DNA from 4 places in the Salinicola endophyticus genome. Region 2 is predicted to be linked to each of the others. Evidence: predicted binding sites of a transcription regulator. Region 2 holds the regulator's gene; each other region holds the start of a gene.

Region 1 (7,182 bases), 2.1 Mb from region 2:
TCGGCGCCACGGCCACGCACCCTATGCCTCGGCGAGCGCGGCGATGCGCTACTGGGTCGAGCGCGAGACCGCGCTGGGGGTGCGTCTGGACGCGTCGGGGACGCTGCGTCTGAGTGCCCCGCTGGGGCTCGACTCGCTGCTGGCGGGGCGGCTGTCACACAACCCACGCCACGGCGATGTGACGGTGTTCCATCGGCGTGTCGCCGAGAAACGCTGGCGAGAGCAGTGGCCTCGCCTGAAGGTCATACCGGCCTGAGGCGGACGATCCGAGCGCACGCCTTTTCATCACAGCGCCCGGGTTCATCACAGCGCCCGGGGCCAGACAGCTTCAGGATAAGAAAGCCCCTAGTGCGGCAGATGCCCCAACAGCCAATCAAACAGCCTGCCCGCGCTGCTGGCCAGCGGTTGGCCGATGACGAATCGTGGCAGCCGCCGGGTGTCGCTGCCCGGCTCCAGCCAGCCCGGGGTGCGCGTCAGCCAGCGGGCGTCGGCGTCGAGCCGGGTGAAGCGGTCGAGTGTCTCGATATCGCCGGGATCGGTGCAGGCGCGGATGCTCAACGGCTCGCGACACAGCCGTGACAGCCGTTGCTGTCCGGTCTGCAGGGCGCGCCGGGCATCGGTGCTGGCGGCGAGTGCGGCAACGTCGGTCAGTTGTCCGAAGCGCAAGAGCCCGGCCTGGTCGAGCCGACGTACGCTGAAGGCATCGAGTGCCGGCTCCAGCTGGTGCCTGCCGGCCAGCTCCTCCTGCCACAGCGTCTGCGCGATCTCCTTGAGACGCGGCGCTTTAGCCTTCTGCTGCGTCTGCAGATAATCCTCGATCGCCTGGCTCTTGCGCTCGTCCTGCCCGCCGCGGGGTGCGCCCGGCAGGTCGAGTTCGGACAGCCGGGTCGCGACGCGGCCGCGGGCACTCTCGTCGTGCCACAGGGCTTCGGCGATCAGCGTGCGATCGGGCATCCACGGCTGGCGGACCATCGGGTCGGGAAGAAAGACACTGGCCGGGAAGGCCAGCTTTTCGAGCAGCGGATGGAGACGCGTGGCGACGTCACGCCAGCCGCCATCGATGGTCAGTGCGATGCGCGGCAACTGATCGTGATGCAGCTGCAGGGCACTCTCGAGACTGACGATCTGGGCACTCTCGGTGAGGGTGGCGATGAGGTGTGCCAGGCTCTCCGGCCCGAGGCAGGTGTCGCGGCGATGCGGCAGACGGGCTTCGTCTTCGCTGTCGAGTACGCGGTTGAGCGCCAGAATCGCGCTGCGTCCCCATAGCGGCTCACTCAGATTGCGCCGCCAATGGCCGCGCAAGCGTTGTACCACGTCCTGTGGGCGATCCAGCCTGGGCATGTGTAGCCTTCCGTGATCAGGGAGCGACGGTGGCGGCGAAGGCGCCCTCCGCCCCAGTATCTCCGTCCTGCTCGCCGTGGAAAAGGGGCGTGGCGCAAACTTGCATGGTCAAGTCGCGCCCTGATTTGGTGCATATTGATCTTTTGGTTGGCCTTTTTGGTGCACTCGTCCGCGCGTGACGCACCAGAATGAAACCCTGGCGCTTTTCCGACGATTTTAGTGCATCGGCGTGATGCTGAAAAAAGATGGCATTACAGGGAGTTATTGTTTTACCACCAGCGTCTGCCTCATTTTGGCACATTACTTGCTCTTGTTTCGTAACACGCTTTATCGATCCGCGGGCAGTGGTTGCACGCATGGGCAAGCGCCCGGGTCACATGCTAAAAAGCGGTGTTGGACATTCGCCAACGAATCGAGCCATGGCTCACAGTGGAGGACAACATGTCTGAGAAAACCCTCGCCCTTATCGAAGAACACGACGTCAAGTGGATCGATCTGCGCTTTACCGATACCAAGGGCAAGGAGCAGCACGTCACCATTCCGGCCAGCGCCGTCGACGCCGAATTCTTCGAAGAAGGTCAGATGTTCGACGGTTCTTCCATCGAAGGCTGGAAGGGCATCAACGAATCGGACATGATCCTGCGTCCGGAAGACGGCACCGGCTTCCTCGACCCGTTCACCGAAGACGCCACGCTGATCCTGCGCTGCGATATCATCGAGCCGGCCACCATGCAGGGCTACGAGCGTGATCCGCGCTCCATCGCCAAGCGCGCCGAAGCCTATCTGAACAGCACCGGTCTGGGCGACACCGCCTTCTTCGGCCCGGAGCCTGAGTTCTTCATCTTCGACGAGGTCCACTTCAAGTCCGACATCGAAGGCTCGATGTACAAGATCACCTCGGAAGAGGGCGCCTGGTCCACCGATCGTCAGATCGAAGGCGGCAACCTGGCGCACCGTCCGCGCGTCAAGGGCGGCTACTTCCCGGTGCCGCCGGTCGACAGCTTCCACGACATCCGCAGCGCCATGTGCAACACGCTGCAGGCGATCGGCCAGTCGGTCGAAGTGCATCACCACGAGGTCGCCAACGCCGGCCAGAACGAGATCGGCGTCAAGTTCAACACCCTGGTGAAGAAGGCCGACGAAGTTCAGGAGCTGAAGTACGTGGTCCACAATGTGGCGCACGCCTACGGCAAGACCGCCACCTTCATGCCCAAGCCGCTGGTCGGTGACAACGGCTCCGGGATGCACGTCCACCAGTCGTTCTGGAAAGATGGTCAGAACCAGTTCGCGGGTGACGAGTACGCCGGCCTGTCCGAGATGGCGCTCTACTACATCGGCGGCATCATCAAGCACGCGCGTGCCCTGAACGCCTTCACCAACGCCTCGACCAACTCCTACAAGCGCCTGGTGCCGGGCTTCGAAGCGCCGGTCATGCTCGCCTACAGCGCGCGTAACCGTTCCGCCTCGATCCGTATTCCGTACACCTCCAACCCGAAGGCCAAGCGGGTCGAGACGCGCTTCCCCGATCCGACCGCCAACCCGTACCTGGCGTTCTCGGCGATGCTGATGGCCGGTATCGACGGCATCAAGAACAAGATCCATCCTGGCGATGCCATGGACAAGAACCTCTACGACCTGCCGCCGGAAGAGGGCAAGAAGGTTCCGACCGTCGCCAGCAGCCTGGATCAGGCCCTGGAAGCGCTGGACAAGGATCGCGCCTTCCTGACCGAAGGTGGCGTCTTCACCGACTCCATGATCGATGCCTACATCGAGCTGAAGGGTGAAGATGTCGAGCGTCTGCGCATGACCACGCATCCGGTCGAGTTCGAGCTCTACTACAGCCTTTGAACGACGGCCTTTGAACGACAGCCTGTAATCGGCGGCGTTCGCGCTCGACGACAAGCCCCACTTCGGTGGGGCTTTTTCGTCTGCGGCCGATAGAGAGCGGAAACGGAGCGCCGAAACGGCAGGTGGGGGAGACTCGGATGCGCAGCGATACCCAGTGTGAGGCCCGGTGCGGGTGGCGCCGGCGTGAGCGGTTCGGAAGGCGCGCACTGGCGCGCGTCATGGCGGGTGTGACGGTCGCGGTGATGGCCACCGGCGCGGCGTTGGCGGCGCCGGTCTACCGGCATATCGATGCCCAGGGCAACGTGGTCTACAGCGACCGCCCGGCCAGCGGCGAGCGGGTCGAGCTGGCCCCGATCAGCGTGGTCGACCCGCAGGAGGCGGAGGGTTCGGCGGGTGTGGTGTCATCGGTGTCACCGCGCGAGATGCCGGCACCCGAGGCGGCAGCGGCCTACACGCGCTTCGAGATCGCCAGCCCCGCCGATGGCACGACCCTGCCCACCGGGCGTGCCGGCGACGTCCAGGTGCGCCTGGTGATCCAACCGCCGCTGGCGTCCTCCGACCGGGTGCAACTGCGGGTGGATGGCGAGGTACGCCAGTCGCCGATGCGCACCCAGGTGTTCGCGGTGAGCGGCCTGGCGCGCGGTGAGCACCAGCTGCTGGCGGAGATCGTCGATGCCCAGGGAGCGGTGCAACTGGCCACGCCGCCGGTCACGCTCTATGTCCAGCGCGCCAGCGTGAATCTGCCCGCCAACCCGAACCGCGCCAACGGCTCGAAGTAATCCGCTCGCTCGGCTCGGGTAGCGAACGGGAAAGACGCCCGGTGGCGTGTGTCGCCCTGGACCTGCTCGCCTTGGCCTCCCTGCTTGAGCCGACTCACCTTGAATCTCTTGCGCCATTTTGGTGCATTGGCGATAGGATGGCGTGGCCTCCAGGCCGCCAACGCCCGTCGGTTTGGAGGTGGCGCGGTTCTTGCACTGAATCAGGACATGGCGGATCACCACGATGGAACGACGTATGTATCAACGCTTGCTGGAACATCTGACGACGGCTGTCGTGCTGCTCGACGAGCGGCTCCAGGTGCGCTGGCTCAACCCCGCCGCCGAGGCGCTGCTGGCAGCCAGCCGGCCGCGGGTGGTGGGGCAGTGGCTGGAGTGCCTGGAGGGCGAGTCGGGGCGGGTGCGCGAGGTGTTGAGCAAGGCGATGTGCGAGTTCCACCCCTACACCCAGCGCGAGGCGTCGCTGTCGCTGCCCGGCGGCGAGACGATCACCGTCGACTTCACCGCGACGCCGATCACCAGCCGCGAGCTGCTGCTGGAGATCGAGCCGCGCGACCGGCTGCTGCGTATCTCTCGCGAGGAGGCGCTGATCGCGCGTCAGGAGACGGTCAAGGTGCTGACCCGCGGCCTGGCCCACGAGGTCAAGAATCCGCTGGGCGGCATTCGCGGCGCGGCCCAGCTGCTGGAGCGCGACCTGCCCGACCCGCAGCTGGCGGAGTTCACCCGTATCATCGTCGAGGAGGCCGACCGCCTGCGCGATCTGGTCGACCGCATGCTCGGCCCCAACACCCTGGTGCGCCACGAGCCGCTCAACGTGCACAAGGTGCTGGAGCGGGTGCGCGCGCTGCTGGAGGCGGAGCACCCCAGGCTCGCCTTCGAGCGCGACTACGACCCCAGCGTGCCGGATCTGATCGGCGACGAGGCGCAGTTGATCCAGGCCACGCTCAACGTCGCGCGCAATGCAGTACAGGCGATGACCGAGCATGCCACTCCCGAGCCGCGGCTGCTCCTGCGTACCCGGGTGCGGCGCCAGTTCACCCTGGGCGCGGAGCGTCATCGCCTGGTGTGCGAGATGGCGATTCTCGACAACGGCCCGGGGATTCCCGAGCCGATCCGCGAGACGCTGTTCTTCCCCATGGTCTCCGGGCGCGCCGAAGGCAGCGGCCTGGGGCTCTCCATCGCGCAGTCGATCCTGCATCAGCACCAGGGGTTGATCGAGTGCGAGTCGCGCCCCGGGGCCACCGAGTTCCGTCTGCTGATTCCGTTCGAGGCGCCGGTTTGAGCGTCTCTCGCTATCCCCGCGGGCGCGCAAGGACGCGCTCTGCCGCTAGCGCCGCGAGCGCGGTTCACGCCGTCGCTGCGAGCGCTATTCATCTTTGTGCAGGAGGAGTGTCATGACCGATGTCGCCCGTATCGTGATCGTCGACGACGATCGTGCCATCCGCTGGGTCCTGGAGCGGGCGCTGGCGCAGCCGGATCTGGAGGTGAAATCCTTCGAGCGCGCCGATGCCGCGCTGGAGGCGATCGAGCGCCAGCCGCCGGAGGTGTTGTTGACCGATATCCGCATGCCGGGGATCGACGGGCTCGACCTGATGGCCAAGGTGCGCGAGATGCACCCGGACCTGCCGGTGATCGTGATGACCGCGCACTCGGATCTCGACAGCGCGGTGGCTTCCTACCAGGGCGGCGCCTTCGAGTATCTGCCCAAGCCGTTCGATGTCGACGACGCTCTCGCGCTGGTGCGCCGCGGGGTCGCCCATGCCCGCGAGCGGCGCTCGCCGGCGGCGATGCCGGAGGGGCTCTCGGCGGAGATCATCGGCGAGGCGCCGGCGATGCAGGAGGTGTTCCGCGCCATCGGCCGGCTGTCGCAGTCGCATATCACGGTGCTGATCAACGGTGAGTCGGGCACCGGCAAGGAGCGGGTCGCCCAGGCGCTGCACCAGCACAGCCCGCGTCGCGGTCAGCCGTTCATCGCCCTCAACATGGCGGCGATTCCCAAGGACCTGATGGAGTCGGAGCTGTTCGGCCACGAGAAGGGCGCCTTCACCGGGGCCACCGCCCAGCGTCGCGGACGCTTCGAACAGGCCGACGGCGGCACCCTGTTCCTCGACGAGATCGGCGATATGCCGGCCGATACCCAGACCCGGCTGCTGCGCGTGCTCGCCGATGGCGAGTTCTATCGGGTCGGCGGGCACACGCCGGTCAAGGTCGACGTGCGGATCATCGCCGCGACCCACCAGAATCTGGAGACCCTGGTTACCGACGGGCGCTTCCGCGAGGATCTGTTCCACCGTCTCAACGTGATCCGCGTGCACCTGCCGCGGCTGGCCGAGCGGCGCGAAGATATCCCGCGGCTGGCCCAGCACTTCCTCGCCGAGGCCGCCAAGGAGCTCGCGACCGAACCCAAGGTGCTGACTCAGGAGGCGACCGCCCATCTCACCCGTCTGCCGTGGCCGGGCAACGTGCGCCAGCTCGAGAACACCTGCCGCTGGCTCACCGTGATGGCATCGGGACGCGAGGTGCTGGTCGACGATCTGCCGCTGGAGCTGCGCGATCTCGACGGCGTGGAAGCGCCCAGCGGTGACTGGCGCGCGGCCTTCCGCGAGTGGGCGGATCGCGCCCTGGCCGCGGGCCACACGCATCTGCTCGAAGAGGCGGTGCCGGACTTCGAGCGTATCTTGATCGAGACCGCGCTCAAGCACACCGGCGGGCGTAAGGGCGAGGCCGCAGAGCTGCTGGGCTGGGGGCGCAACACCCTGACGCGCAAGCTGAAGGTGTTGTTGCCGGCGCTGGCGGATGACTGAATCCGAATTTAACCTCGATCATAAAAGCGGCTAGTCTGACACGACGCCCGGTGTTGTGACCGGGCGTCAATCCATCACCCAGGGGATGCCATGATCGAGAACACCGCCTGGTGGCGTGGCAGCGTCATCTATCAGATCTATCCGCGCAGCTTCATGGATGCCCGCGGTGACGGGATCGGCGATCTGCCGGGGATCACCTCGAAGCTCGACTACGTCGCCGAGCTGGGGGTCGATGCGATCTGGGTCTCGCCGTTCTTTCCCTCACCGATGAAGGACTTCGGCTACGACGTCACCGACTATCGCGGCGTCGATCCGATGTTCGGCTCCTTCCACGACTTCCAGATGCTGCTCGAGCGCGCCCACGAGCTGGGGCTCAAGGTGATCATCGACCTGGTGCTCAGCCACACCTCCGA
Region 2 (7,182 bases):
GATTTCGCATCCGGTGGAGGAGTTCACGGTCGCCGGTAACCTGCGTGAGATGTTCGCCGCCCTGCAGGGCGTGGGTGACGACATCGATCGCCGCGGCAGCGTGCATACCGGCAGCTGGCTGGTGGATGGGATGATGCTCGCCGGCCAGTAGGCGGGCGTGCGGTCAGGGCAACACGGCATCAAGGACGAAGTGGGTGAGGCTATGAATCAGTCCCGGCAAGCGGGCGAGTCGCGTCAGTTCCTGGGCCATCCCTGGCCGCTGTCGACGCTCTTCGGCATGGAGGTGTGGGAGCGCTTCTCGTTCTACGGCATGCAGGCGATCCTGCTGATCTATCTCTACTACGAGAGCGCACGGGGTGGGCTGGGCATCGCCGAGAGCGCGGCGTTCGGTATCGTCGGCGCCTACGGCAGCAGCGTCTATCTGGCGACGATCCTCGGCGGCTGGTTCGCCGACCGCGTACTCGGCCCCGAGCGCACGCTGTTCTACTCGGGGGCGATCGTGATGGCGGGGCATATCGCCCTGGCGCTGGTGCCCGGGGTTCCCGGGGTGACGCTGGGTCTGTGCCTGGTGGCGCTGGGCAGCGGCGGGGTCAAGGCGACCTGCGCCGCCCTGGTCGGATCGCTCTACGCCCCGGGCAGCCCCAAGCGCGACGCCGGCTTCTCGATCTTCTATCTGGGGATCAATCTCGGCGGCTTCGCCGGGCCGCTGCTGACCGGCTATCTGCAGAGCAGCGCCGGCTTTCACTACGGTTTCGGCATCGCTGCCATCGGCATGGCGCTGGGGCTGATCCAGTACGCCTTCGGCCGGCGCCATCTCGCCGAGGCGCAGCGCCATCCGCCGATGCCGCTGGCGGCGGGGGAGGCCAAGCGCTATCTGTTCGGCGCACTTGGTGCGCTGGTACTGCTGGCGGCGGCGCTGGTGTTCGGCTGGCTGCGGGCGGACACGCTGACCGATGTGATCCTCGGGGTGATCGTGGTCACCACGCTGGCCTATTTCGTGGTCATTCTGCGCTCGTCCCAGGTGTCGGCGCTGGAGCGCCGCCGGGTCCTCGCCTTCGTGCCGCTGTTCATCGCCAGCGCGGTCTACTGGGCGCTCTATGTGCAGTCCTATACTGTGATCGTGGCGTTCTTCGATCAGCGCGTGGATCGCCAGCTGGGTAGCTGGACGATCCCGGTGGGCTGGCTGACCTCGGTGCAGGCGCTCACCATCATCCTGCTCTCCGGGGTCTTTGCCTGGCTGTGGTCACGCCTGGGCCAGCGCCAGCCTTCGTCGGCAGCCAAGTTCGTGATCGCCATGCTGGTAATCGGCGCGTCGTTCTTCGGCTATCTACCCTGGCTGGGCGCGGAGGCGGCAGGCATGCCGCTGTGGGTACTGGTGCTGCTGCTACTCGGCTTCACGGTGTCCGAGCTGTGCCTGTCACCGATCGGGCTGTCGGTCACCACGCGGCTGGCACCGCGCGCGATGCAGACCCAGATGATCGCACTCTTCTACCTGTCGCTGTCTCTGGGCTTCGCCGCCGGCGGGCGTGCCGGCGAGTGGTATACCCAGCGTACCGAGGTGGCCTATTTCATGGCGCTGGGCACGGTGAGTCTGATTGCTGGCGTGCTGCTCGCGCTCTGCCTGCCGGCGATCCGCCGGGCCAGTGCCGGCACCGAGTGAGCGCTGTTATCGAGTGAGTGCTGTTATCTAGTGAGTGCTGGGATCTTGCGGCACGCCGCTGAGAGGAGGTTGGCGATCAGCTGTCGAGGCGGTCCTTGACGTAGGTGATCTCGGTCTTGCCGTGGGGCGTGGGTTGGCCGTCGGCGTCGAGATTGACGAACACCATGCGATCTATGGTCAGAATGCTCTTGCGGGTGATCTTGTTGCGGACCTGGCAGGAGAGCGTGATCGAGCTGGTGCCGAAGTGGGTGGCAGTGAGGCCCAGCTCGATGATGTCACCCTGGCGCGCACTGGAAACGAAGTTGATCTCCGAGATGAACTTGGTGACCACGTTGGCATTGTCGAGCTGAATGATGGCGTAGATCGCGGCTTCCTCGTCGATCCAGCGCAGCAGACTGCCGCCGAACAGCGAGCCGTTGGGATTGAGATCCTCGGGCTTGATCCATTTGCGAGTATGGAAGTTCATGCGGGGCTCCTGGGCGCGGCCACGGTAGGTGTCGGGTAAATTGACGCGAAGACGCTGCCGCTATCGATGCGCCCCGGTCGCGAGGCCTACTCGTCCTCGTGGAAGCGGGCCTCGAACAGCGCGGTGATCGCTTCCATCGCCGATTCCGCCTCGTCACCTTCGGTGACGATCACCAGCGGCGTGCCGCAGGGGGCGGCCAGCATCAGCAGCGACATGATATTGGCGGCGTCGGCGATACGTTCGCCGTGGTGCACCGCGACCCGGGCGGCGAACGGCTGACAGCACTGCACCAGTTTGGTCGCGGCGCGGGCGTGCAGACCACGGCGATTGGTCAGCCGCAGTTCACGCGTCGGCATCGCTACCCCGCTCCGCCGGAACGTCATCGGAGAGGGCGGTGTGCACACCGAGCTCGCGATGGCGCAGGCGGATGTCGACGTCGTCATGGCGGAAGTGGTGCGCCAGACGCTCGATCAGATAGACCGAGCGGTGATGGCCCCCGGTGCAGCCCACCGCGACGGTGAGATAGCTACGGTGACTGGCCAGATAGGCCGGCAGCCAGCGGATCAGCCAAGCGTGGATATCGCCGGCCATGGCGTGCACGTCGGGGTACTGCTCGAGAAAGGTGACGATCTCGTCGTCACGGCCGTCGAAAGCGCGCAGCGTCGGGTCCCAGAAAGGGTTGGGGAGGCAGCGCACGTCGAACACCATGTCGGCATCCAGCGGCACACCGCGCTTGAAGCCGAACGATTCGAAGGTCAGCGTGAGGCGGCCGCCGCTGTGCCGTGCCACCTGTTCGCTGATACGTGCACGCAGGTCGTGGACCGACAGGCCGCGGGTATCGATCACCAAATCGGCGACCCGCCGGATCGGTGCCAGGTAGGTCTGCTCGTTGTCGATCGCCTCGGCCAGCGTCATGTCGTTGCCGCGGGTCAGCGGGTGACGACGGCGCGTGGCCGAGTAGCGTTCGAGCAGCACCTTGGCGTCGGCGGTGAGATAGACCACCTGGGTATCGATGCCGCGTTCGCGCACGCCTTCGAGCAGAACCGGAAAGCGCTCCAGCGCCTCCGGCAGGTTGCGTGCATCGATGCTCACCGCCACGTTGGGTCGTGAGGGCGGAGCGGCTCTGAGCTCGTCGATCAGCGGCGCCAGCAGATTGGCCGGCAGGTTGTCGATGGCGTAGTAGCCGAGATCCTCGAGCGCTTGCAGCGCAATGGACTTTCCCGACCCCGAGCGGCCGCTGATGATGACGAGTCGCATGCAGTCTCTATCCGTCTTCGCTGTCCTGATGATGGCGGATGGCGTCGATCAGCGTGTCGTGGAGCGCGCGCTGCGAGCCGGCCTGACGCAGCTTCTGGCGCACGCTGCTCTGATTCATGATGCCGGCGACCTCGGCCAGCAGCGAAAGATGGGCATCGTCTGCCTCCTCCGGCACCAGCAGCACGAACACCAGGTCCACCGGCTCGCCGTCGATGGCATCGAAGTCGATGGCATCCTCGAGGCGCATGAAGCCGGCCAGCGGGGTCTTGCAGTGCGGGCTGCGCGCGTGCGGAATGGCGACCCCGTTGCCGATGCCTGTGCTGCCCAGACGCTCGCGGCCGATCAGGCGGCTGAAGACCTCCTGACTGTCCAGGCTGGGCGTATTCTGGGCGATGAAGGTGCTGAAGAATTCCAGCAGACGCTTTTTGCTGCCCCCCGTCACACCGTAGAGGGTGCGCTCGGGGGGCAGGATGGTTTCCAGAGTGATCATCGGGGAATTAGCGGGCGCCTGCGCCTTGCGCGCGGGCCTGTGCCTTCTCTTTGTGTTTGACCAGTTGGCGGTCCAGCTTGTCGGTCAGGGCATCGATCGCGGCATACATGTCGATATCGCTGGCTTCGGCATGAATATCGCCGCCCGCTGCGTGTAGCGTGCAAGCCGCTTGCTGACGCTCTTTCTCGATGCTCAACGTCACCTGAACGTTGGTGATGTTGTCGTAGTGGCGCTCCAGACGTGCGAGTTTCTCGTCGACGTAGTCCCGCAGGGCGTCGGTCAGTTCGACATGATGGCCGGTGACGTTCACTTGCATGGCGCGCTCCTGTTGCGGCTTATGTGGCACCTCTGATTGTAACCCTTTTCTCCGCGCTGCAAAGGGATCGCGGACGATTGATCGCCCTGCGCTGGCGAGAATTCTAAAAACCCATTCAAGACAATCGCTTGCGTTCACTGGAGGCGGGGATGCCCATGGCCTCGCGGTACTTGGCTACGGTGCGCCGGGCGACGCTGATATCGGCCTGCGCCAATAGCTCCACCAGCTTGCTGTCGGAGAGCGGCTTGCGCGGCGACTCCTCGCCGATCAGCTTCTTGAGGCGTGCCCGAATCGCGGTGCTGGAGACGCTGTCGCTCTCGCCGCGCTGGCCCACCTGGCTGGAGAAGAAGTACTTGAGCTCGAACACCCCGCGCGGGGTGTGGATGAACTTCTGCGTGGTCACCCGCGAGATGGTGGATTCGTGCATGTCGACGCTGGTGGCGATGTCGGCCAGGATCAGCGGTTTCATCGCCTCTTCGCCGCGCTCGAGGAAGTCGACCTGGCGCGCCATGATTTCGCGCCCCACCCGCAGCAGGGTGTCGTTACGGCTGGAGAGGCTCTTCATCAGCCAGCGTGCCTCCTGCAGGTGCTGGCGCAGGAAGGTGTTGTCGTCGCTCTTGTCGGCGCGCCGGATCAGGGCGGCGTAGTCGGGCTGGATGCGCAGCCGCGGCAGTGCCTCGGCGTTGAGCTCGATGCGCCAGCCGTCGCGGGTCAGGCGCGCCACCAGGTCGGGGATCACGTAGTCCTGCTGGCCGTGGTCGAAGACCTGGCCGGGGCGCGGGTCGAGGGTGCGGATGGTGGCGATGACGCGGTCGAGCTCGGCATCCTCGAGGCGCAGGCGGCGCTTGAGCTGGCGCCGGTCGTCGCCGGCCAGCGCCTCCAGGAACTGGCGTACCAGACGCTTGGCCTGGGGCAGCAGCGGGGTGTCTTCGGGCAGGGCGCCGAGCTGTAGCAGCAGGCATTCGCGCAGGTCGCGGGCGCCCACGCCGGTGGGATCGAACTGCTGCAGTCGCAGCAGCACACGCTCGACATCGGCGCTGGTGACGGCTTCGGATTGCTGTGCGCGCAGCCCCGCGGCGAGCTCGTCGAGGGAGCCCTCGAGATAGCCATCGGCGTTGATGGCGTCGATCAGACACTCGCCGATGAGCCGTTCGCGGGAGGAGAACTCGCCCATGGCAAGCTGCCAGGCGAGATGGTCGTGGAGCGTGGTGCCGGCGGCGTTGCGCTCCAGATCCGGCCACTCGTCGGCGCCGGCCGGAGCGGCGCTGGCGGCGATGTCCTGATAGGTGTCGCTCCACTCGCTGTCGAGGGCGAGCTCCTCGGGAATGTCGCTGGCCCAGTCCTCCTCGGGCGTCTCGCTGACCGCCTGCTCGGCATACTCTTCATCCAGCTCGAGCATGGGATTGGTCTCGAGCGCCTGCTGGATCTCCTGGCGCAGATCGAGCGTCGACAGCTGCAGCAGCTGGATCGCCTGCTGTAGCTGTGGCGTCATCGTCAGCTGGGCGCCGACGCGCAGTTGCAGTGAAGGTTTCATGGACATGGCATGGACACACATGGGGCAGCGGTGGCCGCCGGTCGATAGGATAACCCTACGTTACTGACTGCCCCGGCGGGATGCAACGCTTTGAGCGCTAACTTTATGCAAGAATTATGCCACGGTGCGTTCGGATGGGGCCTGCGGCGGCTTCGAGAGGGGCCCGGCCCGCCGCGGTGGCGCAGCGGGCTGGGAAGGGGGCAGTGCGACCTTAGAGGCGGAACTCGTGCCCCAGATAGACATCCCGCACGCGTTGGTTGTCGAGAATCGCCTCGGGGCGCCCCTCGGCGATGATCTGGCCATCGCCGACGATATAGGCGTTGTCGCAGATATCGAGCGTCTCGCGCACGTTGTGATCGGTGATCAGTACGCCGATCTCGCGATCGCGCAGCTGGCGGATGATGTTCTTGATATCGCCCACCGAGATCGGATCGACCCCGGCGAAGGGCTCGTCGAGCAGCACGAAGGCGGGCTCGGTGGCCAGTGCCCGGGCGATCTCCACCCGGCGCCGCTCGCCGCCGGAGAGCGACATGCCCAGATTGTCGCGGATATGGTCGACGTGGAAATCGCCGAGCAGCTGCTCCAGGCGGTCGCGGCGCCCGGCGCGGTCGAGATCCTTGCGCGTTTCCAGAATGGCCATGATGTTGTCGGCGACACTGAGCTTGCGGAAGATCGAGGCCTCCTGCGGCAGATAGCCGATGCCGGCGCGGGCGCGTTCGTGCATCGGCGCGCGGCTCAGATCACGATCGTCGATGTGCACGCTGCCGGCGTCGGATTTGACCAGGCCCACGATCATGTAGAAGGACGTGGTCTTGCCGGCACCATTGGGACCGAGCAGGCCGACGATGCTGCCCTGGCGCAGGGTCAGGCTGAAGTCGTGGACGACTCGACGCCCCTTGTAGCTCTTGGCCAGGTGGGCGGCCGTTAGCGTTTTCATCGCTTTCTTCCTTGCCTCGCGAAAGGGGGCGTCACTGGGTCTGCTGACGTGGCGTGAGCGTCATGCGCACGCGGCCATCACCGCTGCCGTCGCCACTGGTGCTGGAGCGGGCGTTGACTCGGCGCGAGTTGAGATAGTACTCGACGTAGGCGCCGTCGAAGGTGTCGCGTGCCTGGTGCAGCTCGGCGTTGCCGATCAGCTCGACCCGGCGCTCGGCGGCGTGATAGATGATCTTGTCGCCCCAGCCCTTGACCAGGGCTTCGTCGGGGGCAGGCTTCTGCTCCAGATAGGCGCGCTGATCACCGCCGCCGGTGGCGGTCACCAGGCTTACTTCGCCGTTCTTGCCGCGCTTGATCTCCACTCGCGCGGCCTTGAGCTGCATGCTGCCCTGCTGCATGTCGACCTTGCCGGTGTAGACCGCGGTGCCTTGGCGATCGTCGAGTTCGAGCTGGTCGGCGGCGATCTCGATCGGCGCCGAGGCGTCGCTCTCCAGCGCCAGGGCGGGCAGGCTGGAGAGTCCCA
Region 3 (7,182 bases), 1.7 Mb from region 2:
TCGACCCCGGCCCGGGCAACATACAGGAGCTCATCGACCGGCTCGCGCGAGTCGACCAGCGCCTCGTGGGTCAGCACCCGTACCGGCTGCGGGCGGCTGGGGTCGAGCCGGTAGTCATCGACGCAGCGCCGCCAGGAGCGCTGGATGATCTCGCGCCCCGCCAGCGCCTCGCGCCCCTCACCCAGACGCGCCACCGCAGCAATGTGCTGGCGCTGTGCTTGTTCGAACCTGCCCGCCTTGGTCAAGCCGAGTTCCATACCGATGCCTCCTGCCGATGGCCCGCTGCCAGCACGCGTGTGGGCGCCAAGCCGGCGCGCGACGGCCACTCTGGTCTTCAGACTACGCTCTCGCGGCTGGCTGACGCCCTTGTCCGTTGGTCGCAGCGGCGCTATCTGGCGTGACAGCTGTCACAGGCGACGTCACAGCTGTTACGCCCCAGCGTTACACCCGCAACATCGGCGCGCTCATGCCGCGCCCTCGGCATGACCGCCCTTCGCGCAAAACGCCTTGTTATCAGCCACTTGAGTCATAAGACCAAAGCACTAGCACGGCCTGGCACGCTCGCTGCACCGCTTGATCGCCACGCCCGATCCGGGCCAGCACGTCGCCACCGGCAGCCTCGGTGGCAGCGCTCGATAGCAACAGCTCAGAGCAACCATCGATAACAACGACAGGAGCAGCCCATGCCAGCATCCACCCCGACCCAGCAGGCCGCACAGTGGCTGGCGGATTTCGACGCCGCCCTGCGCGCCGGCGATATTCCCCGTGCCACCGCGCTGTTTCGTGCCGACGGCTACTGGCGCGATCTGGTCGCCTTCACCTGGAATCTGAAGACCCTGGAGGGCCGCGCCGAGATCGCCGCGATGCTCGAGGCCACCCTGGCGCGTACCGCCCCCAGCCAGTGGCAGCTCGACGGCGAAGCCAGCGAGAGCGATGGTGTGATCGAAGCCTGGTTCACCTTCGCCACCGGGGTCGCCACCGGCAAGGGGCTGCTGCGCCTGAAGGCGGGCCAGTGCTGGACCCTGCTGACCACGATGCAGGCGCTCAAGGCGTACCCCGAACCGCGCGGCCACAACCGCCCCAAGGGCGCCGAGCATGGTGCCAACAAGGCGCGCGAGACCTGGCGCGAGGCGCGTGAACGCGAAGCCGCCGAGCTGGGTATCACCCGCCAGCCCTACTGTCTGATCATCGGCGGCGGCCAGGGTGGCATCGGCCTCGCCGCCCGCCTGCGCCAGATGAACGTGCCGACCTTGGTGGTCGACAAGCACGAACGCCCAGGCGATGCCTGGCGCAAGCGCTACAAGTCGCTGTGCCTGCACGACCCGGTGTGGTACGACCACTTGCCCTATCTGCCCTTCCCGGACAACTGGCCGGTGTTTGCGCCCAAGGACAAGATCGGCGACTGGCTGGAGATGTACACAAGGGTGATGGAGCTCAACTACTGGTCCAGTACCGAGTGCGAGAGCGCCAGCTTCGATGAAGCCAGCGGCGAATGGACGGTGAAGGTGGTCCGCGACGGAGAGCCGTTGACGCTCAAGCCCAAGCAGCTGGTCCTCGCCACCGGCATGTCCGGCGTCCCCAACGTACCGCACTTCCCCGGGGCCGACGACTTCGCCGGCGAGCAGCACCACTCCAGCCGTCACCCCGGCCCCGATGCCTATCGCGGCAAGCGCGTGGTGGTGATCGGCGCCAACAACTCGGCCCACGACATCTGCGCCGCGCTGTGGGAGAACGACGCCGACGTCACCATGGTGCAGCGCTCCTCGACCCATATCGTCAAGTCCGACTCGCTGATGCAGCACGCCCTCGGCCCGCTCTATTCCGAGGAGGCGCTGGCCAGCGGCATCACCACCGACAAGGCGGATCTGATCTTCGCCTCGATCCCTTACCGCCTGCTGCCCGACTTCCAGCGCCCCGCCTTCGACGCCATCCGCGAGCAGGACGCCGACTTCTACCGGCGTCTCGAACGGGCAGGCTTTCTGCTCGACTTCGGCGCCGACGACTCGGGCCTGTTTCTCAAGTACCTGCGCCGGGGCTCCGGCTACTACATCGACGTCGGCGCCAGCGAACTGGTCGCCAGCGGCGAGATCAAGCTGCGCAGCGGGGTCGACGTGGCCCGTATCAACCGCCACTCGGTGAGCCTGAGCGACGGCAGCGAACTGCCCGCCGATCTGATCGTCTACGCCACCGGCTACGGCTCGATGAACGGCTGGGCGGCCAAGATCATCTCGCAGGAGGTCGCCGACAAGGTCGGCAAGTGCTGGGGAATGGGCTCGGACACCCCCAAGGACCCCGGCCCCTGGGAGGGCGAGCTGCGCAACATGTGGAAGCCGACCCAGCAGCCGGCGCTGTGGTTCCACGGCGGCAACCTGCACCAATCACGCCACTACTCGCACTATCTGGCGCTGCAGCTGAAGGCACGTCTCGAAGGCATCGAGACACCGGTCTACGGATTGCAGCCAGTCCATCACCTGGCGTGATCGCCAACCCACAGCAGCAGGAGACGATGAGATGAGTGAACAGCACATGAAGGCGGCCCGCTGGTACCAGGCGCGCGATATTCGCGTCGAGCAGATCGCGGTCCCGGCCCTTAACGACCCGCACCAGGTCAAGGTAAAGGTCGCCGCCTGTGGCATCTGTGGCAGCGACCTGCACGAGTACGCCGCCGGGCCGATCTTCATCCCGGTGGGCTCGCCACACCCGTTGAGCCATGACCAGGCGCCCATCGTCATGGGCCATGAATTCGCCGGCGAGGTGGTCGAGGTGGGCAGCGCAGTGACCCGGGTAGCGGTCGGTGACCGCGTGGCGATCGAGCCGATTCTCTCGCCCCACCGCGACGGCGCCTATCTGATGGAGCGCTATAACTTGAGCCCGCAGCTGGGTTTCCACGGGCTCTCAGGCGGCGGCGGCGGCTTCGCCGAGTACACGGTGGTCGGCGAGCACATGGTGCATCGGCTACCCGATGGGCTCTCCTTCGAGCAGGGCGCGCTGGTCGAGCCCGCCGCGGTCGGCCTGCATGCGGTGCGTCAGAGTTCGCTCAAGGCGGGCGACAGCGCGGTGGTGTTCGGCGCCGGGCCGATCGGGCTGATGGTGATCGAGTCGCTCAAGGCCGCCGGCGCGGCGTCGATTCACGCGGTCGAGGTCTCGGCCGCACGCAAGCAGCGCGCCAGCGACTTGGGCGCGGTCGTGCACGACCCCACAGAGGGCGACATCGTCGAGCGGCTGATCGCGGCCAGTGACGGCGGCTTCGACATCGCCTTCGAGGTCACCGGCCTGCCCGCGGTGCTCAACCAGGCGATCGCCAGCACCCACGCCGGCGGCGAGACGGTAATCGTCAGCATCTGGGAGTCGGAAGCAGCGATCCATCCCAACCAACTGGTGATCCAGGAGCGCACGCTCAAGGGCATCATCGCCTATCGCCATATCTACCCCGCAGTGATCGCGCTGATGCAGCAGGGCTACTACCGCGCCGAGGATCTGGTGACCGCGCGCATCGCCCTGGATGACGTGGTCAGCCAGGGGTTCGAGGCGCTACTCGCCGACAAGGCGCAGGTGAAGATCCTGGTCGACCCCAGCGCGTGAGTCGAGGCACTGACGGGCGTGGCTTTGGCGTATGGAGCGAGGCCACGCTCGCCCATCCTCAGAATTCGCCGCTGCTGCAGGTTTTCTTGCCATCATCGTAGAGACACTCCGTCCACTGGACCTTCATCGCGTCGCTCTTGGCGGAGGTCCATGCGAAGTCGACCGTCCTGTCCAGGCGGCCATCGCGGATGTCGCGCTGGGTATAGGTGCCGGAGCAGTCCGGACGTTCGAGGAATTGAATGGTACCGCCATCGCTGCTTTCGGCCCGGTAATGCTCCGTGCCGTCGGCATCCCGTGTCAGTTCGTGATCGGTGGTCTCGCCGTCCCCGGTCACCGACATCATGACCCTGTTGTAATCGCTGTCTCCGATGGTCATCCGGTATACGCTATCGTCCTTCTGGCTCCGCACGACATAGCTCAGTTGCCCATCGTCCATCGTCACGTCTTCCAGCGTCGCCCTGTCACCGAACGCCATCGACATGCTTTCGCAACCGTCTTGTACATACATGTCGTGATCGCACAGGGCAGTGGCCAACGAGAAGAAGAAACTGTTCATGGGCAGCAGGACGAACATCCCCATCATTCGCGACTCTTCAATCTGCGCCCCGAGCGCCTCCATGGAGGCGGAATCGCCAGGCTCTTCGAGCCTATCCACCTTTTTCTCCATCGCCGGGTAGGTAGGGGAATCCAGCGATACCAAGGGTGCCCCGTCGGCCGGATCGAAGTCCGGCGCAAGGCATGACTTCAACGCACGTTCACCCACCTCAGCCGACGCATTCAGGCTAGCGCCGGCAATGCCCATCAAGCCCACGGACAACAGGTGGCGTATTGTCGGTCTGCGCATGGCGTTCCACCCACTCTGATCGACGTCAAACGATCGGCAACATTTGAAATACGAAACATAATCAATACGAGTAACGCCAGGCAATGGCACTTTCGGGCCATGACCTCGGCGCGCGGCCTCGGTGAGACAGCATCAATGACAGCCTGGCCGGCACCGATCGGCCGAATGAGCGTCTCGAGCGGCATGCGACGCGCTATCGACTAAAGTTTTAGAAACGCCAGCCGAAAACATAGTTAGCAGAGAAATTATACGTAAAACAACTATAAGCCCACCTCTCCCTGCTGCTACCTCCAAAAGCTGAATATCAATAGGGAACATTTCTCATGAGGCATGTCATTCAACACCTCTCGATGAAGGCCAAATTCCTGCTTGTGCTCGCGCTCCCCATCCTGGCGATGCTCTACTTCGCCATCGAAGGAACGATCGAGCGACAGCGGGTCGCCACAGAAATGGATCGGCTCTACACCTCGGCCTCGCTGGCTCAGCAGGCCGGCAATCTGGTTCACGAGCTGCAACGTGAGCGTGGCATGACCGCCGGGTTCCTCGGCAGTCAGGGGAAAATTTTCGGCAAGCGCTTGCAAGCGCAACGCAGCGCGTCCGATCAGCGTGTCACTCGTCTGCTCGACACCCTGACCACGATCGACCGCCAGCAGCTCAGTCAAGCAGCCGACGCCAGCCTCGCCGAAGCGGAGGAGGATCTCAGTGAACTTTCGACCATGCGCCAACGCGTGGACACTTTGCAGATCCCGCTCGCTCAGGCCCTGTCTTACTACACCGGGGTCGACAATGCGCTGATCAGGCTGGCCGGCCAGCTCGGCCACCAGACTGGCAATGCCGACATCGCCAGACGCCTGACCGCCTACTATGAACTACTGAAAGCCAAGGATCTGGCAGGGATCGAGCGCGCCCTGCTGGCCAACACCTTCGCCGCCGACCGGATGACGGACGCCACCTACCGCCGCTTGCTACGCCTGTTGGGCACCGAATCCGCGGCCCTGGACAGTTTCCAGGTACTGGCCCGCCCGGCACTCGTCGAACGCTACCGCCAGGCACTGTCCGGCCCCGAGATCGATCGTCTCGACAAGCTGCGCCAACTCGCCATCGATCGCGCCAGCCAGGGCGGCTTCGGCGTCGACCCGCAGCAGTGGTTCGACTGGCAGACTGTTAAGCTCGACCGTCTGAAGCAGGTCGAGGATGCGGCAGCAGCCGGTATTCTCGAGCAGACCGATCAACTGCGGGCCGCGGCACGCGGCGACCTGTGGGTCTACATCGCCGTGGCCCTGGCCGTTCTGCTGCTCGCCCTGACGCTGGCCCTGCTCGTCGAGCGCAGCATCCTCGGGCCGCTGACGCGTAACCTGCAGGCGATCCGTGCTCGCGGCGGCGACCTGACCCAGCGCCTCGAAGCAACCGGTAGCGACGAACTGGCAGATCTCTATCGGGCCTTCAATCGCGCCACCGCAGATATGGAAGTCCTGGTCGCCGGCATTCACGGCAACGCCCGGTCCATCGGTCTGGCCAGCGGCGAAATCGCCCAGGGCAATCAGAACCTGGCCCAGCGCACCGAAGAGCAGTCGGCATCGCTGGTGGAGACCGCCTCGAGCATGGAACAGATCACCTCGACCGTGCACAACACGGCCCAGCATGCCGCCGAGGCGCGTACCCTGGCCACGCAGGTCGCCGAACAGGCCGTCCAGGCCCAGGCCATCGCGGATCAGGCGCGTGACGCCATGCAGGCCATCCATGCGGCTAACCAGACCGTTACCACCATCGTCGGCGCCATCGACGGCATCGCCTTCCAGACCAACCTGCTGGCCTTGAACGCCTCGGTCGAAGCCGCCCGCGCCGGCGAACACGGCAGGGGCTTCGCCGTGGTGGCCAGCGAAGTACGCCAGCTGGCCGGCCGCAGTGCCGACGAAGCCAAGCGGATCCGTGACCACATTGCCCACAACGTCGCCACCATCGACAGCGGCAACGAGCTGGTCTCGACGACCCACGACACCCTCGCCGAGATCGTCGCGCGCATCGAGAAGGTGTCGTCACTGGTAGCGGATATCTCGCATGCCGCCAAGGAGCAGTCCGGCGGTATCGAGCAGATCAACCAGGCCATGGCGCAGCTCGACGAGGTCACCCAACACAACGCCGCTCTGGTCGAACAAGTCGCCGCCGCCAGCCACTCGCTGAACGAGCAGGCCAGCGACATGGTGGCCAGGGCCGAGCATTTCACCGTCGGCCAAGACGGGGACGCCATACCTGCCGAGCTAGTGCCTGAGATCGCGGAAAGCCACCGACGCCAGGCGCTCGCGCAAGCCTGCTGAGTACGGGCCGGTCAGGCGACGACTGCCTGACCGGCCAGCTGCCCTCCGTCATCACCGCGAGTCTGATAACCTAGAATCATGAAAGCTTCATGGCGCCAGCGTCGATCGGACCGATGCCGGCCACCACACCGGGCACAGTGACGCGCCCAGCCCCGAGACAAGGAGCTCTACGCCATCCCCATGCCGTCCCGTTGTCACGTTATCGCCATTCGCCAACCATGAGCGACAAACGGCTGTTCCGGTCGCTCAGGGTCTACAACTACCGCCTGTGGGCCGCCGGCGCGCTGATCTCCAACACCGGCACCTGGATGCAACGCGTCGCCCAGGACTGGCTGGTGCTCACCGTGCTGACCCAGCACAACGCCAGCGCCGTGGGGATCACCATGGCGCTGCAGTTCGGCCCCCAGCTACTGCTGCTGCCGCTCACCGGCTACGCCGCCG
Region 4 (7,182 bases), 920 kb from region 2:
CTGTTCTTCACCTTCTTCGCCACCCAGTACAGCGGCAACACCGTGGTCGGCTATCCGCCGACGGCCTACCGCCTGGGCTATCAGTACCTGGTATCGGTGCCGTTCTTCATCATGATCATCATGGTGTATCTGTTCTTCGCCCCCCGGCTCTACTCGCTGGGCCGGCGCTTCAGTCTGCTCACGCCGGTGGACTGGATCGATCTGCGCTTCCGCTCCAAACGGGTCAGCGTGCTCGCCGCCATCCTCATGCTCTATGGCCTCGGCAACTATCTGCTGGAGCAGTTCGTAGCCATCGGCCAGGGGGTGTCGGGGCTCACCGGCGGCACCATTCCGTATCAGATCGGGGTGATCTTCTTCATCGTGATCATGGTCGCCTACAGCTGGCTCGGCGGCATGCGCTCGGTGGCCTATACCGACACCATCCAGGGGCTGGCGCTGCTGTTCGGGGTGTTCACGCTGCTGATAGGCTCGCTGATCTACATCGGCGGGCTGCCCAGCGCTGCCGAGACCATGGCCGCCAACGCGCCCCAGAAGCTGGGGGCCCCCACGGGCAAGGCGTTGACCACCTGGTTCTGTCTTCTGGTGCTGGTGGGGATCGGCGCGGCGATCTACCCGCACGCCTTCCAGCGCATCTTCTCCGCGCGCAGCGAGCGCACCCTCAAGCGCTCGTTCATCCGCATGGCCTACATGCCGTTTCTGACCGCGGGCGTGGTGTTCATGGTCGGGATCATCGGCATCAGCGCCTTTCCCGATCTCACCACGGCGCAGTCGGAGCAGCTGGTGGGCATGCTCGCCAACGCCCTGGCCAACCAGAACACCTTCTTCTACTGGGCCATGGTGCTGCTGTTCGGCGGGGTGATCGCGGCGATCGTCTCCACCGCGGACTCGGTGCTGTTGACCTTCTCCTCGATCGTCTCCCACGATCTCTACGGCCGCTATCTCTCCCCCGATGCCAGCGAGTACCGCAAGATCCTGGTGGGCAAGCTGGTAGGGGTCGCCGCGGTGGTGGTGCTGGTGCTGATCGCCTGGTACCCGCCGGGCACGCTCTATCAGATCTTCGTGCTCAAGTTCGAGGTGCTGATCCAGACCGCGCCGGCGCTGATCCTGGGCCTCTACTGGCGGCGTCTGAATGCCCAGGCGGTATTCGTGGGCATGCTCGCCGGCACCGTGCTGGCCGCTGCCTTCACCTTCGCCGGCTACCGCCCGCTGGGCGTGTTCAGCGGCCTCTGGGGGCTGCTGCTCAACCTGGTACTCTGCGTCGGCGGCTCACTGCTGGTTGGCGCCTCCCCGGCCCAGCGCGAGCGCGCCGAGGAGATCATCGCCTTCCCGCCGCAGAGCCCGGCAGCCCGCGCGGGCTGAGCGCCAGGCGCGATTCCTTCCCAGTGTTGCCACTGCCGCATACGCCTTCGCCACTGGCGAAGGCGTATGCGTTTGGGCGCTGCCTCATTCCAGCACTTCATAAGGCAGGCCGACGTAGTTCTCGGCGATCGTGGTCAGACCGGCCTGGGAGCCGAGGCTGTAGTCGAACTCGGCCTGGCGCACGCGCTCGTCGAAGTCGAGCGTCTGGCCGAAGTCGTGCAGATGGCGCGTCATCCACCAGGAGAAGCGTTCGGCCTTCCACACCCGGCGCAGACAGGTGGGCGAGTAGCGCGGGATCAGATCGGTGCGCCCCTGGTGATAGATGGCAGCGAACAGCCGATGCAGCACGCCCACGTCGCCGGCGGCCAGATTGAGCCCCTTGGCACCGGTGGGCGGGACGATGTGCGCGGCATCCCCGGCCAGGAACAGCCGCCCGTGCTGCATCGGCTCGGCGACGAAGCTGTGCAGCGGTGCGATGCTCTTCTCCAGCGACGGCCCGGTGACCAGCTGCGCGGCCACCTCCCGCGGTATCCGGCGCGACAGCTCGTCCCAGAAGCGGTCGTCCGACCACGCCTCGACTCGCTCGCCGGCGGGCACCTGCAGGTAGTAGCGGCTGCGCTCGGCAGAGCGCATGCTGCACAGCGCAAAGCCGCGTTCGTGACGCGAATAGATCAGTTCGTGATGCACCGGCGGGGTATCGGCGAGCAGCCCCAGCCAGCCGAACGGATAGTCACGCTCGAAGGTGGCGAGCGTCGTCGAGGGGATGGATTGACGCGAAACGCCGTGGAAACCGTCGCAGCCGGCGATATAGTCGCAGTCGAGGCGCATCGACTCGCCGTTGTAACGGCATTCGAGATAGGGCGACTCGCTCTCGATGCCGTGCAGCGATACCTCCTCGGCTTCGTAGAGCGTGGTCAGCCCGGCGTCACGCCGGGCGGCCATCAGATCGCGGGTGACCTCGGTCTGACCGTAGACGGTGACCCGCTTGCCGCCGGTCAGCGCGGCCAGATCGATGCGTACCCGGCGCTCGCCCAGGGCCATCTCGAAACCGTCATGGGGAATGCCCTCGGCGTCCACCCGCGCGCCGACCCCGGCCTCGTGCAGTAGATCGACCATCCCCTGTTCGAGTACCCCGGCGCGGATGCGCCCCAGGACGTAATCCGCCGAACGTCGCTCGACGATGACATTATCGATGCCGTGGCGATGCAGCAGTTGCCCCAGCAGCAGGCCGGCGGGGCCGGCGCCGACGATCGCGACTTGCGTGCGCATGATGCCTCTCCTCCAATGGCGGGTCAGAGCCTGAAATGGCACTTTTCACCACCATTGTTCGCCATCGCTCACCATCGGATAAGGCAAGATTCCTAGCCAAAATGATCATTTCCAAGGATAGGCGCCTGACTTTAGTCTGATCCCAGCCCCCTACGACGCGAGAGCCATGCGCATGGCGACGTCCCCGTCCGTTCCTACCTATCAGCTCTATGGCGAGACCCGCCACTGGCCCACCCCGGACCTGCTACACTGCGAGACCATCGCCGAGCGCAGCCGGCTCTACGCCTGGCATATCCGCGCGCACCGCCATGCCGACCTGATGCACCTGCTGCTACTGCGCGAGGGCCAGGTCGAGCTACGGCTGGGCGACCTGGAGGCCGCCATCGACACGCCGGCCATGATCTGCGTGCCGGCCACCGTGATTCATGGCTTTCGCTTCTCGCCCCAGACACAAGGGCATATCGTCACCCTGGCGCAGCCGCTGGTGGCGCGCCTCCACGCGCGCCTGCCCCAGGCCGAGGTGCTCGCCACCGCCGCCCACTATCCGCTGGCAGCGCAGCCGGAGGCCGCACCGCTGGCACAGCTGATCGCACTCATGGACGGCGAGTATCGGCGTGCGCCGGGGGGCGCGCAGGAGGATCGCGAGGCGATGCTGACGACCCTGATCGAAGCGGTGACGCTGCATCTGTGGCGCCGAGCAAGGCGGCGTCAGCGCCTCCCCAGGTCGGGTCAGGAGCGCGGCGAGCGTCATCTCGAGCGCTATCGGCAGCTGATCGAAACCCGCTTCGCCGAACAGCCCTCGATTCCCGAACTGGCGGCCGAGCTGGGTATCGGTGACGCCCATCTCAACGCGCTCTGCCGACGGCTCACCGGCCACAGCGCCCTGCAGCTGCTGCACGCGCGGCTGCTACTGGAGGCCAAGCGTCAGCTCACCTATACCCAGCAGAGCATCGCCCAGGTCGGCGAGCGGCTGGGCTTCACCGAACCGACCTATTTCACCCGCTTCTTCAAGCGCGGCACCGGCATGACACCGCGCACCTTTCGTCAGCGCGGCGCGGCGCCGGGCTGAACGCGTCGTCTCGACCAGTGGCCCGCGTGTCGCCGTGCGCAGCGAGCCCTGCCCTCGAATGGCGCAGGCATGAACCAGAACGGGGCATGAACCCTCTCTAACGCCCAGTCGGGGCCGCCTCACCGCGGGTCGATCCGACAGCCAGCCCGCTTTTTCGACACGTCAGCGCTCGAAAACCGACAATCGCACGGCGTCTTTTGGCATTCAGCGGAGAGTGGAACGCGCCTTGCTACGGGGTAGCGGTAGAGCGGGGAAATACCACTGTTCAGACCAACGTCATGCGGAGAACGTCATGGAAACCTCGGATTACCCACTGAGCGAAGTGCCCCCCAGCGAACGCAAGGGGCTGCTCTCCACCTCGGCCGTGCTACTCGGCTTCACCTTCTTCACCGCCACCATGTGGGCGGGCGGCTCCCTCGGCAGCGCCTTCTCGTTCGACCAACTGCTGTGGGTGATTCTCATCGGCAACCTGCTGCTGGGCGCCTACGCGGCGGCACTGGCCTATATCGCCTGCAAGAGCGGCCTCAACTCGGTGCTGATGGGGCGCTTCTGCTTCGGCGAGGTGGGCAGCAAGCTCTCCGACGCCCTCCTCGGCTTCACCCAGATCGGCTGGTACGCCTGGGGCACCGCCACCATCGCCGTGGTGCTGGTCAAGACGCTGGGCCTGTCGGCAGCGCTCGAGACGCCGCTGATGGTGCTGTTCGGCCTGGCCTTCTGCATCACCGCGATGATCGGCTTTCGCGGGCTCGACCTGCTGTCCCGGGTCGCCGTGCCGGCGATGCTGCTGTTCATCCTGATCAGCCTCTACACCGGTATGGTGGACGTGGGCGGTCTCTCCGGCCTGACGGGCCAGACACCCAGCGAGCACATGAGCGTCGCCGCCGCCATCACCGTGGTGATCGGCACCTTCATCAGCGGCGGTACCCAGGCCACCAACTGGAGCCGTTTCGCGCGCACTCCCAGAATCGCGGTGATCGCGACGCTCGGCGCCTTCTTCGTCGGCAATGGCCTGATGGTGCTGACCGGGGCACTGGGCGCGATGATCTATCAGCAGGCGGATATCGTCGATGTGATGCTGGCCCAGGGCTTCGTGACGCTGGCCGTGCTGATGCTGTTCCTCAACATCTGGACCACCCAGGACAACACCATCTACAACTTCGCCGTGGCCGGCTGCAACCTGCTGCGTACCGACAAGCGCCGCGTGGTCACCGTGGCCGGCGCCGCCATCGGTACCGTGCTGGCCGTGGGGGGCATGTACGATCTGCTGATTCCGTTTCTGGTGCTGCTCGGCACCTTCATCCCGCCGATCGGCGGCGTGATCATGGCGGACTTCTGGCTCCAGCATAAGGGCCGCTACCCGGCGCTGGCCGAGGTGCGCCTGCCCGCCTTCAACTGGACCGGGCTGGCCGCCTACGTGATCGCCTCGGCGACGGCCTACCTCTCCCCGGTACTGCCGCCGCTGGTGGGGGTCATCGTGGCGGCGGCGAGCTACGCCGTGCTGCTGAAACTGCCGCGCTTCGGCCCACTGCCGGGCGCGGCCAGGGAGTGACCTGGCGCTCACCCGCGCCCAGATACCGAAGGAGGCCAAGCACACAACATGACCGGGCGGCGGGGATGCCGCCCATGCGGCTCAGAAATCGAAGAACACCGTCTCACCCTCGCCCTGCAGGCGGATATCGAAGCGGTAGCAGGTTCGTCCCTCTCGCGTCTCCCGGGCCGCGATCAGGGTCTGGCGTCGGGTCGGTGATTCGATCGCGTTGAGGATCGGGCAGGTGGCGTTGGCGTCCGTCTCGTCGTCGAAGTAGAGCCGGGTCTGGAGCTGGATGTTGATGCCGCGGGCGAAGATCGCCAGGTTGACGTGCGGTGCCATGCGCCGCCCGTCCGCCAGCGTCACCGCGCCGGGCTTGATGGTCGTGAAGCGCCACTCGCCGTCGTTCTGCGCGGTGGCGGCACTGCGCCCGAAACTGTTGAAGGGTGCGGCGAGATCGAACTGGCACTGATATTCACCGTCGGCATCGGCCTGCCAGGCTTCGAGCAGCGCATCGCGCACGGTGTCACCATTACCGTCGATGACCCGGCCGACGAGCTCGATGGGCTCGCCCTTGGCGGCGTCGCCGGCGAGCTGCGGGCCGATCTCCTCATCACGCGGCGGCAGACCGGCGATATCCAGGGCCAGGCCGATATGCACGTAGGGGCCAGCGGTCTGCGACGCGGTCTCCTTGAGCAGGGTGTCGGCGAGCGGGCGTGAGTTGGGCTGATGCATGACGGTCTCCTTACCCCTGATTCTCGAAATAGGTCTGCACCGCGCCGCGCACCACCAGATCGAAGCGGTAGGCGAGGCAGTCCATGCTGCGGCTGCGCGCCATGTCGAGGCGCCCGGTCATGGTGGCGACCGCCTCCGGATCACGCAGGGTGTTGACGATCGGACACAGCGGGATCAGTGGATCGCCCTCGAAATACATCTGCGTGATCAGCCGGGTGGAGATCGAGGGCCCCATCACCGAGACGTGGATATGCGCCGGGCGCCAGCTATTGACGTCGTTGGGCCAGGGATAGGGGCCGGGCTTGATGGTGCGGAAACGGTACCAGCCGTCGGCGTCGGTCAGGCAGCGGCCGACACCGCCGAAGTTGGGGTCGAGCGGGGCCAGATAGCGATCCTTCTGATGGCGGTAGCGGCCGCCGGCATTGGCCTGCCACATCTCTACCAGGGTCTGCGGCACCGGCTTGCCGAACTGATCCACCACGCGGCCGAACAGCAGGATACGCTCGCCGATGGGCAAACCGGCCGCGCCGCCCAGGGCAGGGTCTTCACGAAAGTTGAGCAACAGATCGTTGTCGTGGGGGCCCAGGCGCAGGCGGGTGAAGTCGGGGCCAGCGAGTTCCGAGCGCGTCGGCGCAACCAGGCTGACCAGCGCCTGACGCGGCGAGCGTGCCACACTGGTCTTGTAGCCCGGGGCGTGGGCCGGGGGGTGCCACTCGCGGTCGCGGGGCACGAAGCGCGTGTCGTCATTGTAGGGCATGGGGCCTCTCCAGCTCGTCGGTGGCTCCATTGTCCCCCACCGCCGTCACCTGCCAAGTGAAAGCCTCGCGCTCGGGCATAACCGGGGAGCTATATCGGCCGAAGGTCTAAGAGGGTGTTTACAAAATGCCTGCGCTCGCCGATTTTTCGTACCCCCTGATGTGTGAGGTCTGAGCGCGCGTGGCCGTCGAGTGTCACTCAAGGCTCGTCGACGTCAGCGCCTTTCACCTCGGCGGCGATCTCTCGCAGGCACGCCTGCAGCCGCTCGGCGCCGGCACTCAACGGTAGCGACAGATTGGTACACAGACCGAGCGCCCCGCCATGGGTCTCCAGCGCCACCGGCAAGCGCACCAGCACGCCGCTGGCAAGATCCTCGCGCACCGCATCCAGCGGCGCCACCCACACTGACTCGGTGGCCAGCACGTAGCGCCGGCTGAGTGACAGCGAGAGCGTCTCCAGCGCGATC

What was found. The regulator sigma-54, encoded in region 2, starts transcription at its own class of promoters, with help from an activator protein. The targets are predictions, from matches to a motif close to TGGCACNNNNNTTGCTNT.
Region 1: glnL (nitrogen regulation protein NR(II)) is a predicted target of sigma-54. The motif match lies at 4,148-4,165, and genes of this name have one in related genera.
Region 3: ABV408_RS14935 (nitrate- and nitrite sensing domain-containing protein) is a predicted target of sigma-54. The motif match lies at 4,606-4,623, and genes of this name have one in related genera.
Region 4: codB (cytosine permease) is a predicted target of sigma-54. The motif match lies at 3,913-3,930, and genes of this name have one in related genera.

The regions. Positions count from the first base shown of each region.
Region 1 is NZ_CP159578.1:3,832,993-3,840,174, reverse strand. It holds gene ABV408_RS17375 (nucleotidyltransferase family protein) at 1-256, shown strand, start outside; gene ABV408_RS17370 (polysaccharide deacetylase family protein) at 346-1,341, opposite strand; gene glnA (glutamate--ammonia ligase) at 1,783-3,189, shown strand; gene ABV408_RS17360 (DUF4124 domain-containing protein) at 3,408-3,968, shown strand; gene glnL (nitrogen regulation protein NR(II)) at 4,204-5,247, shown strand; gene ntrC (nitrogen regulation protein NR(I)) at 5,360-6,769, shown strand; gene ABV408_RS17345 (alpha-amylase family glycosyl hydrolase) at 6,860-7,182, shown strand, end outside.
Region 2 is NZ_CP159578.1:1,620,559-1,627,740, forward strand. It holds gene pmbA (metalloprotease PmbA) at 1-151, shown strand, start outside; gene ABV408_RS07370 (oligopeptide:H+ symporter) at 203-1,660, shown strand; gene ABV408_RS07375 (hotdog domain-containing protein) at 1,737-2,126, opposite strand; gene ABV408_RS07380 (HPr family phosphocarrier protein) at 2,213-2,482, opposite strand; gene rapZ (RNase adapter RapZ) at 2,469-3,383, opposite strand; gene ABV408_RS07390 (PTS sugar transporter subunit IIA) at 3,391-3,870, opposite strand; gene hpf (ribosome hibernation-promoting factor, HPF/YfiA family) at 3,881-4,189, opposite strand; gene ABV408_RS07400 (RNA polymerase factor sigma-54) at 4,305-5,729, opposite strand; gene lptB (LPS export ABC transporter ATP-binding protein) at 5,935-6,660, opposite strand; gene lptA (lipopolysaccharide transport periplasmic protein LptA) at 6,692-7,182, opposite strand, start outside.
Region 3 is NZ_CP159578.1:3,282,352-3,289,533, forward strand. It holds gene ABV408_RS14915 (sigma-54-dependent Fis family transcriptional regulator) at 1-257, opposite strand, end outside; gene ABV408_RS14920 (NAD(P)/FAD-dependent oxidoreductase) at 684-2,480, shown strand; gene ABV408_RS14925 (2,3-butanediol dehydrogenase) at 2,512-3,582, shown strand; gene ABV408_RS14930 (hypothetical protein) at 3,641-4,426, opposite strand; gene ABV408_RS14935 (nitrate- and nitrite sensing domain-containing protein) at 4,750-6,741, shown strand; gene ABV408_RS14940 (MFS transporter) at 6,960-7,182, shown strand, end outside.
Region 4 is NZ_CP159578.1:697,680-704,861, reverse strand. It holds gene ABV408_RS03380 (sodium:solute symporter family protein) at 1-1,359, shown strand, start outside; gene pobA (4-hydroxybenzoate 3-monooxygenase) at 1,444-2,628, opposite strand; gene ABV408_RS03370 (helix-turn-helix domain-containing protein) at 2,801-3,697, shown strand; gene codB (cytosine permease) at 3,990-5,246, shown strand; gene pcaG (protocatechuate 3,4-dioxygenase subunit alpha) at 5,328-5,960, opposite strand; gene pcaH (protocatechuate 3,4-dioxygenase subunit beta) at 5,971-6,717, opposite strand; gene ABV408_RS03350 (LysR substrate-binding domain-containing protein) at 6,915-7,182, opposite strand, start outside.